Regions from separate parts of the Streptomyces sp. PsTaAH-124 genome, predicted to be linked through region 3. Evidence: riboswitches for the same ligand, from Rfam matches in the RefSeq annotation. Region 3 holds a riboswitch; each other region holds the start of a gene.
What was found. Region 3 has a riboswitch for cobalamin ahead of B086_RS39875 (NAD(P)-dependent oxidoreductase). Riboswitches for the same ligand answer to the same signal wherever they lie in the genome.

Region 1 (4,886 bases), on a different contig from region 3:
TGACCACAGGAAGCCCTGCGGCCGCTCAGTCCCCGGCCGCACCATCCGCATCGACCCCCGTGAGCCGTTCTATGACGCTTACGGGGGTTTTTGCTGCGAATCGAACTGCGCAAGGCACGCGAGAACGCCGGGTTGACCCAGCGGGACGCAACGAAGGCCCTCGAATGGTCGCTCTCCAAACTGATCAGGATCGAGGCCGGGACGGTCAGTCTCGGGGTCACGGACCTGCGGGCCCTGCTCCAGCTGTACGAGGTCACGGACGCCGGTCTGGTCGCGGAGCTGGAGGACGCGGCACGCGGCTCGAAAGGACAGTCATGGTGGGCGCAGTACAGCGACGTGGTGTCGCCCCAGTACGCCTTGTACCTGGGGTACGAGGGGTCGGCGGACACGATCCGCATGTACAACCCGACCATCCTGCCGGGGCTCGTGCAGACGGAGGACTACGCCACGGCGCTGCTGTCGGCGCTGGGCCCCGAGTCGCTGCTGCGCCAGCAGGTGGACCTCCGGCTCTCCCGGCAGGAGCGGTTCTTCGACGGGAGCGACGGTCCCCGGATCGACATCGTCCTGGACGAGGCGGCCGTGCGGCGGCAGGTCGGCGGACCCGCCGTGATGCGACGGCAGATCGATCATCTGCTGTCCCTCACGGAGCACCCGCGCACCAATCTGCGGGTGCTGCCGTTCTCCGCCGGGGCGCACTTCAGCGTCGCGACGCCGTTCATCCTGCTCAGCTTCCGCGACGACGACGACCTGCTCTACGTGGAGGGACCAGGAGGCGGCTTGTCGAGCCGCGATGATCTGGCCCTGATGGCCCGCTACCAGGAGTGCTTCGAGGAGATCAGCGCCATCGCGTACGAGGGCGACCGGATGACCGACCTGCTCGGCGCAGTCAGAGGGAGCCTGGACAACAGCTGACCCCGGGACGGGACGACGACCCGGGCGGGAACGGGGTGGGAGGACCATGGCGGTCTTCGGAATACGAACGTGGTGGCAGCGCCTGCGTACGGGGGGCGCCGAGCCGGAGAACGCTGCTCCACTCGACGACAACACGGTCAAGGTCGAGGCGATCAAGCAGCCCGAGTGGCTTCAGCGGCTGATCGAGCTGGAGAACGCCCGGGTCTCCAACGAGATCCGGCTGCTGTCCGCCCGCATGCTGGTGGCCACGGCGTGCGCGAGCGTCCTCCTGCTGAGCATCGCCGTGGCCACCCGGGTCACTCCCGCCGTTCCGTTCGCGGCGGCCACCCCGCTGACTACCACTGTCACCGGGGCGGTCGGCGCGGCGGTCCTCACAGCGCTCGGCGCCACCGTGGGCAGAGCGCTGCGTCGGCGCTCCGGTGCCGCCGTGCCCGGCGGGGTCAGCGAGGGGGCTCGCCCCGGGGCTGAACCGTCTCAAGGGCCCGGTTCAGGACCCTCAGCCGCTCCGTGAGCGGAGTGAGCCCCCACCACAGTCCGCCGCCGACGGCCACCAGCGCGGTGACCAGCAGCCAGACAACGCCGCGCGCCGCGCCGTCCGGTACCAGCAGCGCCGCCAACGCGCCGGCCCCCACCGCGAGGATCCCGGTGGCCGAGGAGAAGAGGATCAGCGGGAGCGCCGCGGACGTCCGGTTCTCCATGGTTCCATCGCGGTTTCCCACCGCCGACGCCGTTCCGTCAGCTCGGTCCCGCATAGGTGGACCTCCCGTCCCCCGGGGCGATCACGAGCCGCCCGCTTCCGGGTTCACCAGCCCCGCCAGAAAACCACACCACGCCGTACGGCGAAAGGCGAGCACGGGCCCGCTCGCGCCGTCCACCGGCCGCTTCGAGTCGCCCACGAGCACACGGCCCTGCTCCCAAGCTGCCTCCACGCACTCTCCGCCGCTCGCCGAGTAGCTGCTCCTGACCCAAGCGCGCCCCGTCGGCTCCCTGCCTGCCGACGCCCGCCTCCTCCAGCCCCCATGGATGTTCATGACAGGAGTCTTCCCAGCTTCGCCGCCGGGAAAGAGGCCAGAAGGAGCCGTTTCAAGTCCGCGGGCCCGGATCGGGGATATGAGCCTCGGCACACCACCCCGCCGCAGGTCAACGGCAAGTTGACGGCTGTTCCGGGGCCGTGGTGGACTTCCGGGGCCATGTACGGCGGCAGAAGAGGAAGCCGGTGCGAATCCGGCGCGGTCCCGCCACTGTCACCGGGGAGGAACACCCCCGGAAGCCAGGAACTCTCGCCGCCGGTCACGTCGAACCAGGGCGCGGACACCCTGAGTGAGGACCATCGCCATGCGCGGCTGCCGACCGAGGTTCATCAGCGACTCCCTGACCGACCCCGCGGCCGGCTGACCCGATGGGTGCCGATCGCGTCTTCGCGTACGGCGCCGCCGCCGGCCTCCTCGGTGACCTGCTCCTCGGCGACCCGCGCCGCGGGCATCCGGTCGCCGTGTTCGGGCGGGCCGCGGGCGCCGTCGAACGTGCGCTGTGGCACGACCACCGCGGCTGGGGCGCGCTGCACACCGCCGTGTGCGCCGGTGGCGCCGTCGCGCTGGGGGCCGCCGCCGCCCGCGCCGCCCGCGCCTCCCGCTTCCCGTACACCGCCTCCGTCCTGCTGACCGGCGCCGCCACCTGGGCCGTGGTCGGCGGCACCTCGCTGGCCCGCGAGGCCCGCGCCGTCGGACAGGCCCTGGAGTCCGGCGACATCGAGGCCGCGCGGGCGCGGCTGCCGCATCTGTGCGGGCGCGACCCGCAGGCGCTGGACGCCGCCCAGATCGCCCGCGCGGTCGTCGAGTCGGTCGCCGAGAACACCTCCGACGCCGTGGTCGGCGCCCTCGTCTGGGGCGCCGTCGCGGGCGTGCCCGGCCTTCTCGGCTTCCGTGCCGTCAACACCCTGGACGCCATGGTCGGCCACAAGTCGCCCCGCCACCGGCGCTTCGGCTGGGCCTCCGCCCGCCTGGACGACCTGGCCGGCTGGCCGGGCGCCCGGCTGACCGCCGTCCTGGCCACCGCGGCGGGCGGCGATCCGCGCGGCGCCGTGCGCGCCTGGCGCGCGGACGCCGGACGGCACCCGAGCCCCAACGCCGGGCCGGTGGAAGCCTCGTTCGCGGGCGCGCTCGGCGTCCGCCTCGGCGGCACGCTGTCGTACGCCGGGCGCGTGGAGCACCGGCCGGTGCTGAACGGCGCGGCGGGGCGCGCGGTGCGGGCCGGTGACATCGACCGGGCCGTACGGCTCTCACGGCGCGTGAGCTGGCTCGCGCTCGGCACCTGCGCCGCCGTGAGGCTCCTGTGCGGCCGTCGCGACCGTCGGACGAAGGGACGTACGTCATGAGCGGTGGCCGGGGCGGCGGGCTGCTCGTCGCCGGGACCACCTCCGACGCCGGGAAGAGCGTCGTCACCGCCGGGATCTGCCGGTGGCTGGCACGCCAGGGCGTCAAGGTCGCGCCGTTCAAGGCGCAGAACATGTCCCTCAACTCGTTCGTCACCCGTGAGGGCGCCGAGATCGGCCGGGCGCAGGCCATGCAGGCGCAGGCGTGCCGGATCGAGCCGACCGCGCTGATGAACCCGGTGCTGCTCAAGCCGGGCGGCGAGCAGAGCAGCCAAGTGGTGCTGCTGGGCAGGCCGGTGGGCGAGATGAGCGCGCGCGGCTACCACGGCGGGCGCCAGCAGCGGCTGCTGGGCACGGTGCTGGACTGCCTGGCCGAACTGCGCGGCTCCTACGACGCGGTGATCTGCGAGGGCGCGGGCAGTCCGGCCGAGATCAATCTGCGCCGCACCGACATCGTCAACATGGGCATCGCGCGCGGCGCGCGGCTGCCGGTGGTCGTCGTCGGCGACATCGACCGCGGCGGCGTCTTCGCCTCCTTCTTCGGCACCGTGGCCCTGCTCTGTCCCGAGGACCAGGAACTGGTCGCCGGTTTCCTCGTCAACAAGTTCCGCGGCGACGTCTCGCTGCTCGAACCCGGCATCGGCATGCTGCACGGGCTCACCGGGCGGCACACCTACGGGGTGCTGCCCTTCCGGCACGGGCTCGGCATCGACGAGGAGGACGGACTGCGGGTGTCGCTGCGCGGTGCCGTACGGGAGTCCGCCGTGGCGCCGCCGGTCGGCGAGGACGTGCTGCGGGTCGCCGTCTGCGCCGTCCCGCTGATGTCCAACTTCACCGACGTGGACGCGCTGGCCGCCGAACCGGGCGTCGTCGTGCGGTTCGTGGACCGGCCCGAGGAACTGGCCGACGCCGATCTCGTCGTGGTCCCGGGCACCCGCGGCACCGTGCGGGCGCTGGACTGGCTGCGCGAGCGGGGCCTCGCGGACGCGCTGCGCCGCCGGGCCGCCGAGGGGCGGCCCGTCCTCGGTGTCTGCGGCGGCTTCCAGCTCCTCGGCGAGCACATCGAGGACGACGTCGAGAGCCGTCGCGGCCGGGTCGACGGGCTCGGACTGCTGCCCGTACGCGTCCGGTTCGCCCCGGACAAGACCCTCGCCCGGCCCGAGGGGACGGCCCTCGGCGAGCGGGTCGAGGGCTACGAGATCCATCACGGCGTCGCCGACGTCACCGGCGGCGAGCCCTTCCTCGACGGCTGCCGGGCCGGCTCGGTCTGGGGCACGCACTGGCACGGCTCGCTGGAGTCGGACGGCTTCCGCCGGGCCTTCCTGCGGGTGGTCGCCGCCGCCGCGGGCCGCCGTTTCGTGCCCTCGCCCACCACGTCGTTCGCCGCGCTGCGCGAGGAGCAGCTCGACCGGCTCGGCGACCTGATCGAACAGCACGCGGACACGGACGCGCTGTGGCGGCTCATCGAGTCCGGCGCGCCGCAAGGACTGCCTTTCATTCCACCGGGAGCGCCCGCATGAGCACAGTGTTGTTGTTGTCCACCGCCGACACCGATCTGCTGGCGGCCCGCGCCTGCGGGGCGTCCTACCGGATCGGCAACCCG
Region 2 (4,886 bases), on a different contig from region 3:
TGCGCGAGGACGCCCAGGGACTGGGAGAAGACGGAGGGCGCGTAGGTGTAGGCGCCCTTGGCCGGGCAGGAGCGGTCGGGGGCCTTGCTCGGGGCGGTGCAGACGGCCTTGGCGAGGGTGGCGATGAGGTCGTGCCCGGTGAAGTTCCGCGGGTCGCGTCCCACGGCCTCGGCGAGCACCGCCGCCTTGCCGACGGAGCCGCCCAGCACGTGCCCGGTGCCGAAACCGGTCCAGGTGTCGATGGTGCTGCCGGTGGCGTCCTTGCCGCGCTGGTCGAGGAAGTCGACGATGCCGCGCAGCCTGGCGTTGTCCAGGCCGGTGGCGGCCAGCGCGTAGGCGCCGTCGATGGTGAGGCCGAACGACGCGGTGCCCGAGCCGGGCGCGTCGGTGTAGTACCGGCCCTGCTGGAGCTGGGCCGGGGCGGTGAGGTAGGCGACGCCCTTCTTCAGGTCGGGTCCGGTGCCGCCGCCCGGGGCGGGGCCGCTGGGGCTGCTGGCGGGCCCGGTCGGGGAGCCGCTGGGCGTGCCGCCGGGCTCGGTCGGCGGGCCGCTGGTGGGGGGCACGGACGGCTTCGTGGTGACGGTGACGAGGCTGGTGCCCGCCCCGGCGAGGACGGCGGGCGACGTGGGGTGGACGACGGGGTCGGTGTCGGTCTCCTCGAAGCCGAAGCCGCCGCCGTCGAGCTGGTGCCGGGAGAGCCAGCCCACGGCCGCGTCCGCCCGCCGGGTGTCGCCGAGGGCGCGCAGGGCCTGGGCGGCGTACGCGGTGGCGGTGACGCTGCCGGTGGTGGAGCCGGTGTAGCCGGGGAAGGCGCCGTCCGCCGACTGGGACTCGGTGAGATACGTACGGGCGGCGTCCACCGTGTCGTCGTGGCCGCCCGCCCGTTGCAGGACCAGGGCGACCAGGCCGGTGGTGGCGGGGTCGCCGTCGCAGTACTCGCCGGGGCGGATGAGGATGCTGGTGATGCCGCCGTCCTTGCACTGGAGCCGGGCGAGGCGGTCGACGGACGCGGCCGGGGGTATCTGCCCGGCGCGCAGCAGGGCGAGGACGGACAGGGCCTGGCCCTCGGTCTGGAAGGCGGTGCGGAAGTCACCGGCGGCGGTGCAGCCGGGGGCCGGTCCGGACTCGGGGCCCGCCGTGCACACGTGTGAGGCGAGGGCGTCGATCAGGTCGTGGCCGCCGAAGGCGTGCGGGTCGCGTTCGGTGGTCTCGGCGAGGAGGGCGAGGCGGGCGGCGGCGGTGGCGTCGGGGGCCTGGCCGGCGCCGTTCGGGTAGGCGTAGTCGGCGACATGGGCGGCGAGGAAGCCGGTGACCTTGTCGAGGGTGGCGTTCCTGCCGTTCGCGGCGGCGAGCGCGTAGGCGGTGTCGGCGGTCAGTTCGTAGTTCGCGGTGGTCGCGCCGTCGTCGACGATGCGTTCGTCGTCGGTGAGGCGGCCGGCGAGCCAGGCCGCCGCGGCGGCGGTGTCGATCTGGCCGGGCGCGCCGGTGGGGGTGCCGCTGCCGCCGGGGTCGGGTGTGTGGCCACCCGGGACGCGTACATCGTCGGGGCTGAAGGCGGGCTTGCCCTTGGTGCCGCCGATGTCGGTGCCGCCGAAGACCCAGGCGTCGACGTCGCCGTCCTTGACGGTGCGTGTCATCGCACCGCGCGAGCTGTAGGTCCAGTCCTTGTCGCCGGGCGCGGCCACCCAGTACGACCAGTAGGCCGTGGCGGGCGGGGTCAGTACGCAGTCCTCGGCGGCCGGGGTCGGGTACTCCGTACCGGAGTCGAAGGCGCCGTAGCCGATGCGGCAGAGGAAGCCGGGACCGTCGTGCTGGGTGCCGGTGGTGGTGAACCCGGCCTGGTGCAGCAGGTTGTAGCCGGTGGTGGGGGCGGGGTCGCAGCCGCGCTCGACCTTGCCGCCGAACGGTCCGAAGTCGACGGCCACCACGGCGCCATGGGTGGCGGTGCAGCCGTCGGCGCCGTCCGCGGCGGCGGGCGCGGTCGTGAGGAACGCCACACAGGAGGCGAGGACGACGAGCAGAGCCGAGCCGAGCGACACCGCCCGCCGTGTGCTCGCGGTCGTCGGCCCGCTTCTTCGCTTCCCCGTGTCCACCCCGGTCCCCTCGCGCCTGTCCGGCGCGGACGCGGACGTGGCAGAGGGGCCCTCACCGGCCGGGGTGGTCCCCGGGCGGCCGGAAGGCCGGTCGCACCACGCCGTAGTCCACGACGGCGTCTGTTGCTGTTGAGCACGCTCCAGGCATTCCGGCTCGCCCGGCGGACCGGGCCCACGGTTGCGGGTCAGCGCCGGACTTCGACCGGCTTCCCCTGGAACTCGTTGCGTATCACCGAGATTTGAGCACGCGCCACGAGGGCCGTCAAGGAGCTCCGGACGGGCTCGACCGCCCTCCGAGGCGGACACTGGCGGCCGGTTGGCCGGTCGGGTACCGTCCCGGACTGCCGAGTGGGGGAACCCGGTGGGAGTCCGGGGCTGACGCGCAGCGGTGTGGGGCGGCGGGAGGCCGCCCCGAGCCCGAATGCCCAGGCGGTGCACCATCTCTGGAAGCCGGTCCACGCGTCCGGACGGCGGCCACGCCCGCTGCTCCGCAGGCCCGCCGGGGCCCGGCAACGGGCCGGGTCGGCGTCCTTCATCCAAGGAGCAGGCCATGTCCCGTCCGCTGTCCCTCAGCCGCGTCGCGCTCACCGCGGCGGCCGCCGTCGGCGCCCTCACGCTCACCGCGCTGCCCGCCGCGGCCACCTCCACCCCGGCGCAGATCGCCACGTCCAAGGCGAACGGCGTCACCTATCTCAAGTCGCTCCAGGCGGCGGACGGTTCGTACGCGGGGCCGGGGCTGTCCAACGAGTGGGCGTTCAGCGCCCTCGCCGCGGCCGGTACCGCGGCCGTGGACGTCACTCCGGACGGCGATCCCGCCAAGAACGCCAGATCGGTCTACCGCACCCTGCTCTCCACCGCGAGCTGGCCGTCCGCCACCCCGGTCGTCACGGACTACGAGCGGGCCACCCTGAACGCCTACGCCGCCGGTGTCGACCCCGCCCGGGTCTCCGCCTCCCGCAATCTGATCGCCGACATCTACGGCTACTGGCAGACGTCCCAGCCCGGTTACTTCGGCCCGCCCGCCAACTTCAACGGCACCGTCTTCGCGGCGCTCGCCCTGGGCGGCGCCCGCACCCAGTCGGGCCAGGTGCGTGTCCCGCAGGCGCTGCGCGACGCGCTGGTCACCCGGATCCGGGCCAACCAGCACGACGACGGCGGCTGGAACTACAGCAAGGCCGAGGGCGATCCCGGGCAGCTCGCCACCGCCGGTGACATCGACATGACCGGGGCGGCGATGGCCGCGCTGTGTGTGTCGGGGGTGCCGAACACCGACACGGACATCGTGCAGGCCAAGGCGTTCCTGAAGAGCAAGCTGGTCGCCAACAGCGGTGCGTTCAACGCCATGTTCGGGGTCAACAGCGACTCCAACGGCTGGGCGGTGTCCGGTCTCAACGCGTGCGGCATCAACCCGCAGACCGGGGACTTCCTCACCTCCCTGGGCAGGACTCCGGTCGACTTCCTGCTCGCGCAGCAGTTCAACCCGGGCGGCGGCTTCAAGTACCAGCCCGCCGACACGGTCCCCTCGGCGTACGCGTCGGCCGACGCGCTGCGCGCGGTGGCCGGCGGCGGCTTCACCGCGGCCCCGCCCGCACCGGTGACCGCGGGCGCCCCGCAGTGGGTGGCCCAGGGCTCACTGGTCTCCGGTACGGCCACGAAGCTGGCGCTCAGCGTCGACGACGGCACCGGCAGCCCGAAGGTGTGCTCCGTCGCGCTCACCCCGACCGGCACGACGACCACGCTGGGCGCCGTCCTGGACGCCGCCACCGGCGCCGCCACCCCGGCGGGCTGCGTCACCGCCGTCACCCCGTCCTCCGGCACCGGCACGGTCACCGCCCTCAACGGCAAGGCCAACAGCGGCACCGGCACCTGGAAGGTGAGCATCGACGGCGGCGCCTTCACCACCGCCTCCCGGGGCACGACGGTGGGCGTCGGCGACACGGTCGCGGTGCGCTGGGGGGCCTGACCACCGGGCGGACGGCGGACGGGGCGGCCCCGTCCAGCGAGGCGAGGCGGTCCCGTCCAGCAGGACGGGGCGGTCCCGTTCAGCCGTGGAGGACCTCCCGCAGCCGTCCGCACACCGCCTCCACCTCCGCCGCCGACGCGAAGCACCCGGCCCCGCCCATGGCCGCCTGAAGGGCGGGGCCGACGGCACCGAACCGCGTCCGGTCCGCCTTCCCGACGGGCTGCACCACGAAGTGGAGGTGGCCGCCCGAGCAGGCGTACGTGTGCCTCTGGTCGCACGCGGGTGGGGCCGGTTCACCGGACTCCCCTGCCGCCGGCTCGGCGACATGCAGCACACTGCTGCTCCTTCCGGGCCCTCCGCCCGTTCCCCTCGTCGCGTGGCACCTGAGTATGCCTACTCATGCCGAGCGGCGGCGGGACCGGGACGATGGGTGTGCGGGTGTGGATGTGAGTGGGTGTGAGCGGGCGCGGAGGCGGCGGCATGGGCAGGGCTGTGGGTGCGGTGGCGGGTGTCGTGGCGGCGGGGGCGGCGCTGGTGTGCGCGTATGTGGCGGGGGCTCCGGCCGCGGTGGTGTTCGCGGTCGGGGCGGGGGTGCTGAGCCTGGGGTGGCTGCTGCTTCTGCTGACGCTGCCCTGGAACCTGTACTTCCGTGCGCACGCGGTGCTCGCCGAGATCGCGGTGAGCCGGGAGAAGGGCCTCGACGTCTCCCCCGCCCGGGACGCCGAGGCGGCGCGTATCGCCCGGACGATGCTGCGGGCGGCCGTCGCCGGGCATGTGCTGACGGCGGCGCTGGTGCTCGCGGTCGCCTGGACGACGGGTGAGTCCGCGGG
Region 3 (4,886 bases):
TCGGCCGCCGCAACCAGGAGCTGTCCGAGCGGCTGGCCGGTGCCACCGACGGCCGGGACGGCGCGCGCACCCCCGCCTCCTCACCGCACGAGGAGGTACGGGACTTCTTCTACCGGCGGCGCAACTACCTGCACGCCACCGACCTCGCCGCCGAGGACCTGGCCGCGCGGACCGGGGTCCGGCCGGGCGAGACGACCGCCGCCCTCACCGCCCGGCTCGCCGCCTCCCACGGCGTCCACCTGGCCGCCGAGACCGGCGACCGGCTGCACCACTACGACGAGAGCACCCGCACCCTGCACCTGTCCCCGCGGCTGCGCCCCGGCCGCCGCGCCTTCCGCATGGCCACCCAGCTCGCCCTGCTGGAACACGGCGACGACTTCGCCCGGCTGGCCGCCGAGGACTTCGCCCCCGGCACCCCGGCCCACGGCCTGACCCGCATCGGCATCGCCCACTACTTCGCCGCCGCGCTGATCCTCCCGTACACCGCGTTCCACGCGGCGGCCGAGGAGGCCCGCTACGACATCGAACGCCTCACCGACCACTACGGAGTCGGCTACGAGACCGTCTGCCACCGGCTGAGCACCCTCCAGCGGCCCCGGCTGCTCGGCGTCCCCTTCTCCTTCGTCCGCGTCGACCGGGCCGGCAACATGTCCAAGCGCCAGTCGGCCACCGACTTCCACTTCTCCCGGGGCGGCGGCACCTGCCCGCTGTGGAACGTGTACGAGGCGTTCGCCGTGCCCGGCCGCATCCATGTGCAGATCGCCGCCATGCCCGACGGGCGCCGCTACCTGTGGACCGCCCGCGCCGTCACCCGGCACCGCGGCGGCTGGGGCGAGCCCGGCCGGGTCTACGCCATCGGCCTCGGCTGCGAGATCCGCCACGCCCACCGCCTCGTCTACTCCGAGGGCCTGGACCTCGGCAACGCCGCGGCGGCCACTCCCATCGGCATGGGCTGCCGCGTCTGCGAACGCCTCGACTGCTCGCAGCGGGCCGCGCCACCGCTCGGCCGCCCGCTGCTCATCGACCAGCACAGCAGCACCTTCGTGCCCTATCCGGTCACGGGCGCCGGGCCGCTCACGTAGGCCGGGTCCGGGTCCGGGGCCGGGGAAATCCTCTGGCACGGTGGCGTGAGCGGGGCGGAGACTCCTCCCATGGCTGACATGGACGCGTTCCGGGAAGCGGTCCTCGCGTGGGCGTCGGGCGGACCCGGCGGTCCCGCGCGCGAACGGGCCGCGCTGCTGCCCGTCCGGACCGCCGTCCTGCTCGAAGGGCCGAGCGATGCGGCGGCGGTCGACGCGCTGGCCGCCCGGGACGGCCGGGACCTGGCAGCCGAGGGCGTCTGCGTGCTGCCGATGGGCGGTGTCACCAACGTCGGGCGCTTCGCCCGCCTCCTCGGCCCCACCGGCCTCGGCCTGCGTCTCACCGGACTGTGCGACGAGGGGGAGCGCCGCTACTACGCCCGCGCCCTCGCCCCGGCCGGTGCGGCACCGGACGCGTACTTCGTGTGCGCGGCGGACCTGGAGGACGAACTCGTCCGCGCCCTGGGTGTCGCCCGCGTCGAGGAACTGATCCGGGACGAGGGCGACCTGCGCGCCCTGCGGACCTTCGGGAACCAGCCCGCGCAGCGCGAGCGCACCGCGCACCAGCGGCTGCGGCGCTTCCTCGGCACCAAGAAGGGCCGCAAGATCCACTACGGCCGGGTCCTCGTGGAGGCCCTCGCGCCGGGACACGTACCGGCCCCGCTCGCCGCCCTGCTTGCCCGAGTGTGACCGCCGGGCACCCGGGCGGGCGGCGCTCCGCCCGACCCCTCGGGAATTCCCGTACCGAATAGGGGGTTCGCGGCGGCCGTAGGGGGGTCCGGGGAACGGGGCCCGCTGCTATACATGAATCACCAGTGCCTGCGAAGCGGGGAAGCCGGTGAGAATCCGGCACGGTCCCGCCACTGTGACCGGGGAGAAATCCCCGGAAGTCAGATTGCCGCCCGCAGGTGTCACGACGAGGCCCACGAGGATGGTGCTGATGCGTTACGGGAATCTCCCGCATGCCGGGACAGGGCGCCGCACGCTTTCGGCGCCTGCATTCGCAATCCTCGCCTAGCTCCGTCGGGGGCTGAATCCGGCGTGCCCGCGCGCACGCGTTCCACGGTGACCGCACGCGAACCGACCGCCCCGGTGGCCGCTTGCGCTGCCGACCTGTGCCGCGTGGCCCGCGCACCGCCCCTCAGACACCGCCGATTCCGCGTGCGTGAGCATCCGGGGATGGGAAGAGAAGAAGTGACAAAGATCGTTCTCTGGCGTCCGATGTACGACTCCTCGGGCGCCGACAGACTGCGCGGCCTCGGTGCCGAAGTCGTCGTCGTGGATTCCTCCGAGGAATCCGAGGTGATGTCGGCGGTGGCCGACGCCGACGCGCTCTGGGTGCGCTATCCCGAGAAAGTCAGCCGCCGGATACTCGCGGCGGCACCCCGGCTCACCGTCGTCTCCACCTCCGGATTCGGCACCGACAACGTCGACATCGAGGCGGCCACCGAATTCGGGATCCTCGTCGTCAACCAGCTCGGTTTCGGCCGGATTCCGGTCAGCGAACACATCGTCATGCTGATCCTGGCCACGCTCAAACAGCTCCACTGGGCCGACCCGGCCACCCGCGACGGCTCCGCCTGGCGGCAGCGCAGCGACCTCAGCCTCCACGAACTGCACGGCAGGACGGTGGGCGTCGTCGGACTCGGCTACGTCGGCGCCGAGACCGCCCGGAAGCTGACCGCCGGTTTCGGCGCGGACGTACTCGCCTACGACCCGTACGCCGATCCCCGCATCGCCCATCTGGTCGGCGCCGAACTCGTCACCTCCCTGGACGAGTTGCTGTCCCGGTCCACGATCCTCGCGCTCGCGCCCGCCCTGACCGCGACCTCGCGGCAGATGATCGGCGCCGACCAGCTCGCCCGGCTGCCGCGCGGCTCCTTCGTCGTCAACTGCTCCCGCGGCGGCGTCCTCGACACCGAGGCGCTGGTCGCCGCGCTGGAGAGCGGCCACATCGCGGCGGCCGGACTCGACGTCGTCGAACCGGAGCCGCTGCCCGCCGGGCACCCGCTGCTCAGCCACCCGCGCGTCATCCTCACCCCGCACACCGCCGGACTGACCGCCGAGACCATCGTGCGGATGACCGACTCCGCGGTCACCCAGCTCGGGACGGCGCTGCGCGGCGACCTCCCCGCCGCACCGGTCAACCGCGCCGCCTGGGACGGCGACCGCTCGCGCCGTAGGACCGTGCTCCCGTAGACCGCCGCGCACGGACCCAGGAACTCCCCAGGAAGGACGCCCAGTGGCTCACACCCGCACCACACCGGCAGACACCCCCCTCGGCGACGATTTCCATCTCTACGACACCACCCTCCGCGACGGCGCACAGCGCGAGGGGATCTCCTACTCCGTCGCGGAGAAGCTCACCACCGCCCGCACCCTGGACGCCCTGGGCGTCGGCTTCATCGAGGGCGGCTGGCCGGGCGCACTGCCCAAGGACACCGCGTTCTTCGCCCGAGCGACGGATGAACTGCACCTGAAGCACGCCGCGTTGGTCGCCTTCGGCAGCACCCGCAAGCCGGGCCGCAGCGCCGAACAGGACCCGCAGGTACGGGCCCTGCTCGACTCCCGGGCCCCGGTGATCACCCTGGTCGCCAAGTCCGACCGGCGGCACATCGAACGGGCGCTGCGCACGGACGTGGCGGAGAACTGTGCGATGGTCCGGGACACCGTGCGCCTCCTGGTGGCCGAGGGCCGCCGGGTCTTCCTCGACGCCGAACACTTCTTCGACGGCTACGCCGCCGACCCCGCCACCGCGCTGCGGGTGCTGGACGCCGCCATGGGCGCGGGCGCCGACGTCGCCGTCCTGTGCGACACCAACGGCGGCCAGCTCCCCGGCCGGCTCGCCGAGACCGTCGGCGAGGTCGCCGCCCGCACCGGGTTCCGTATCGGCATCCACTGCCAGGACGACACCGGGTGCGCCGTGGCCAACACCATCGCCGCCGTGGAGGCGGGCGCCACCCACGTCCAGTGCACCGCCAACGGCTACGGCGAACGGGCGGGCAACGCCGACCTGTTCGCGGTCATCGGCAACCTCACCACCAAGCTCGGCATGCCGGTGGTGCCGCGCACCCGGCTCGGCGACCTGACCCGCACCGCCCACGCCCTCGCCGAGACCGCGCACATCAGCCCCGACCGGCACCAGCCCTACGTCGGCGCGGCGGCCTTCGCCCACAAGGCGGGCCTGCACGCCAGCGCGATCAAGGTGGACCCCGCGCTCTACCACCACATCGACCCGGACGTCGTGGGCAACGGCACCCGCATCCTGGTGAGCGAGATGGCCGGGCGCACCAGCCTGGAACTCAAGTGCCTGGAACTCGGCTTCGGACTCGACGACCTGGAAGCCCTCTCCCGGGCGGTCGCCCGGATCAAGCGTCTGGAGGCGGGCGGGTGGTCCTTCGAGGCGGCGGACGCCTCCCTGGAACTGCTCCTGCACGACGAACTGACGGCCGGCGAGCCCGGCGGCCAGGGCGGGCCGGGACGCCCGTTCCCGCCCTTCACTCCCCTGTCGTACCAGGTCGTGGAGCGCCGCGCCCCGGACGGCGCGGTCGTCTCCGAGGCGATGGTCCGGCTGAGCCTGCCCGACGCGGAGGGCGCGGAGGGCACGGACGGGAACGACGGCATGGACGGCACGGTCGGCAGCGCCCCGGCGACCGGCCGGAGCACCCGGGAGGCCACCGCCACCGCCGAGGGCAACGGCCCCCTCGAAGCGCTCGACGCGGCCCTGCGCCGGGCCCTCGCCCCGCACCTGCCGTGGCTCGACGAGGTCCGCCTCGCCGACCACAGCGTCCGCGTCCTGGACGCGGT

Region 1: linked by a shared signal. The riboswitch ahead of B086_RS0117290 (cobalamin biosynthesis protein) and the one ahead of B086_RS39875 (NAD(P)-dependent oxidoreductase) in region 3 are both predicted to bind cobalamin.
Region 2: linked by a shared signal. The riboswitch ahead of B086_RS0105195 (prenyltransferase/squalene oxidase repeat-containing protein) and the one ahead of B086_RS39875 (NAD(P)-dependent oxidoreductase) in region 3 are both predicted to bind cobalamin.

The regions. Positions count from the first base shown of each region.
Region 1 covers NZ_KB892169.1:409,066-413,951, reverse strand. The annotation lists gene B086_RS0117310 (hypothetical protein) at 1-3, shown strand, start outside; gene B086_RS0117305 (helix-turn-helix domain-containing protein) at 91-912, shown strand; gene B086_RS45920 (hypothetical protein) at 1,084-1,212, opposite strand; gene B086_RS0117295 (hypothetical protein) at 1,353-1,610, opposite strand; gene B086_RS42900 (DUF397 domain-containing protein) at 1,692-1,943, opposite strand; cobalamin riboswitch at 2,071-2,215, shown strand; gene B086_RS0117290 (cobalamin biosynthesis protein) at 2,312-3,286, shown strand; gene B086_RS0117285 (cobyric acid synthase) at 3,283-4,803, shown strand; gene cobN (cobaltochelatase subunit CobN) at 4,800-4,886, shown strand, end outside.
Region 2 covers NZ_KB892159.1:164,068-168,953, forward strand. The annotation lists gene B086_RS0105195 (prenyltransferase/squalene oxidase repeat-containing protein) at 1-2,039, opposite strand, end outside; cobalamin riboswitch at 2,212-2,359, opposite strand; cobalamin riboswitch at 2,445-2,520, shown strand; gene B086_RS0105200 (hypothetical protein) at 2,644-4,056, shown strand; gene B086_RS0105205 (hypothetical protein) at 4,136-4,390, opposite strand; gene B086_RS0105210 (hypothetical protein) at 4,537-4,886, shown strand, end outside.
Region 3 covers NZ_KB892165.1:108,090-112,975, reverse strand. The annotation lists gene B086_RS0112245 (short-chain fatty acyl-CoA regulator family protein) at 1-1,082, shown strand, start outside; gene B086_RS0112240 (TOPRIM nucleotidyl transferase/hydrolase domain-containing protein) at 1,152-1,769, shown strand; cobalamin riboswitch at 1,849-2,001, shown strand; gene B086_RS39875 (NAD(P)-dependent oxidoreductase) at 2,274-3,278, shown strand; gene cimA (citramalate synthase) at 3,322-4,886, shown strand, end outside.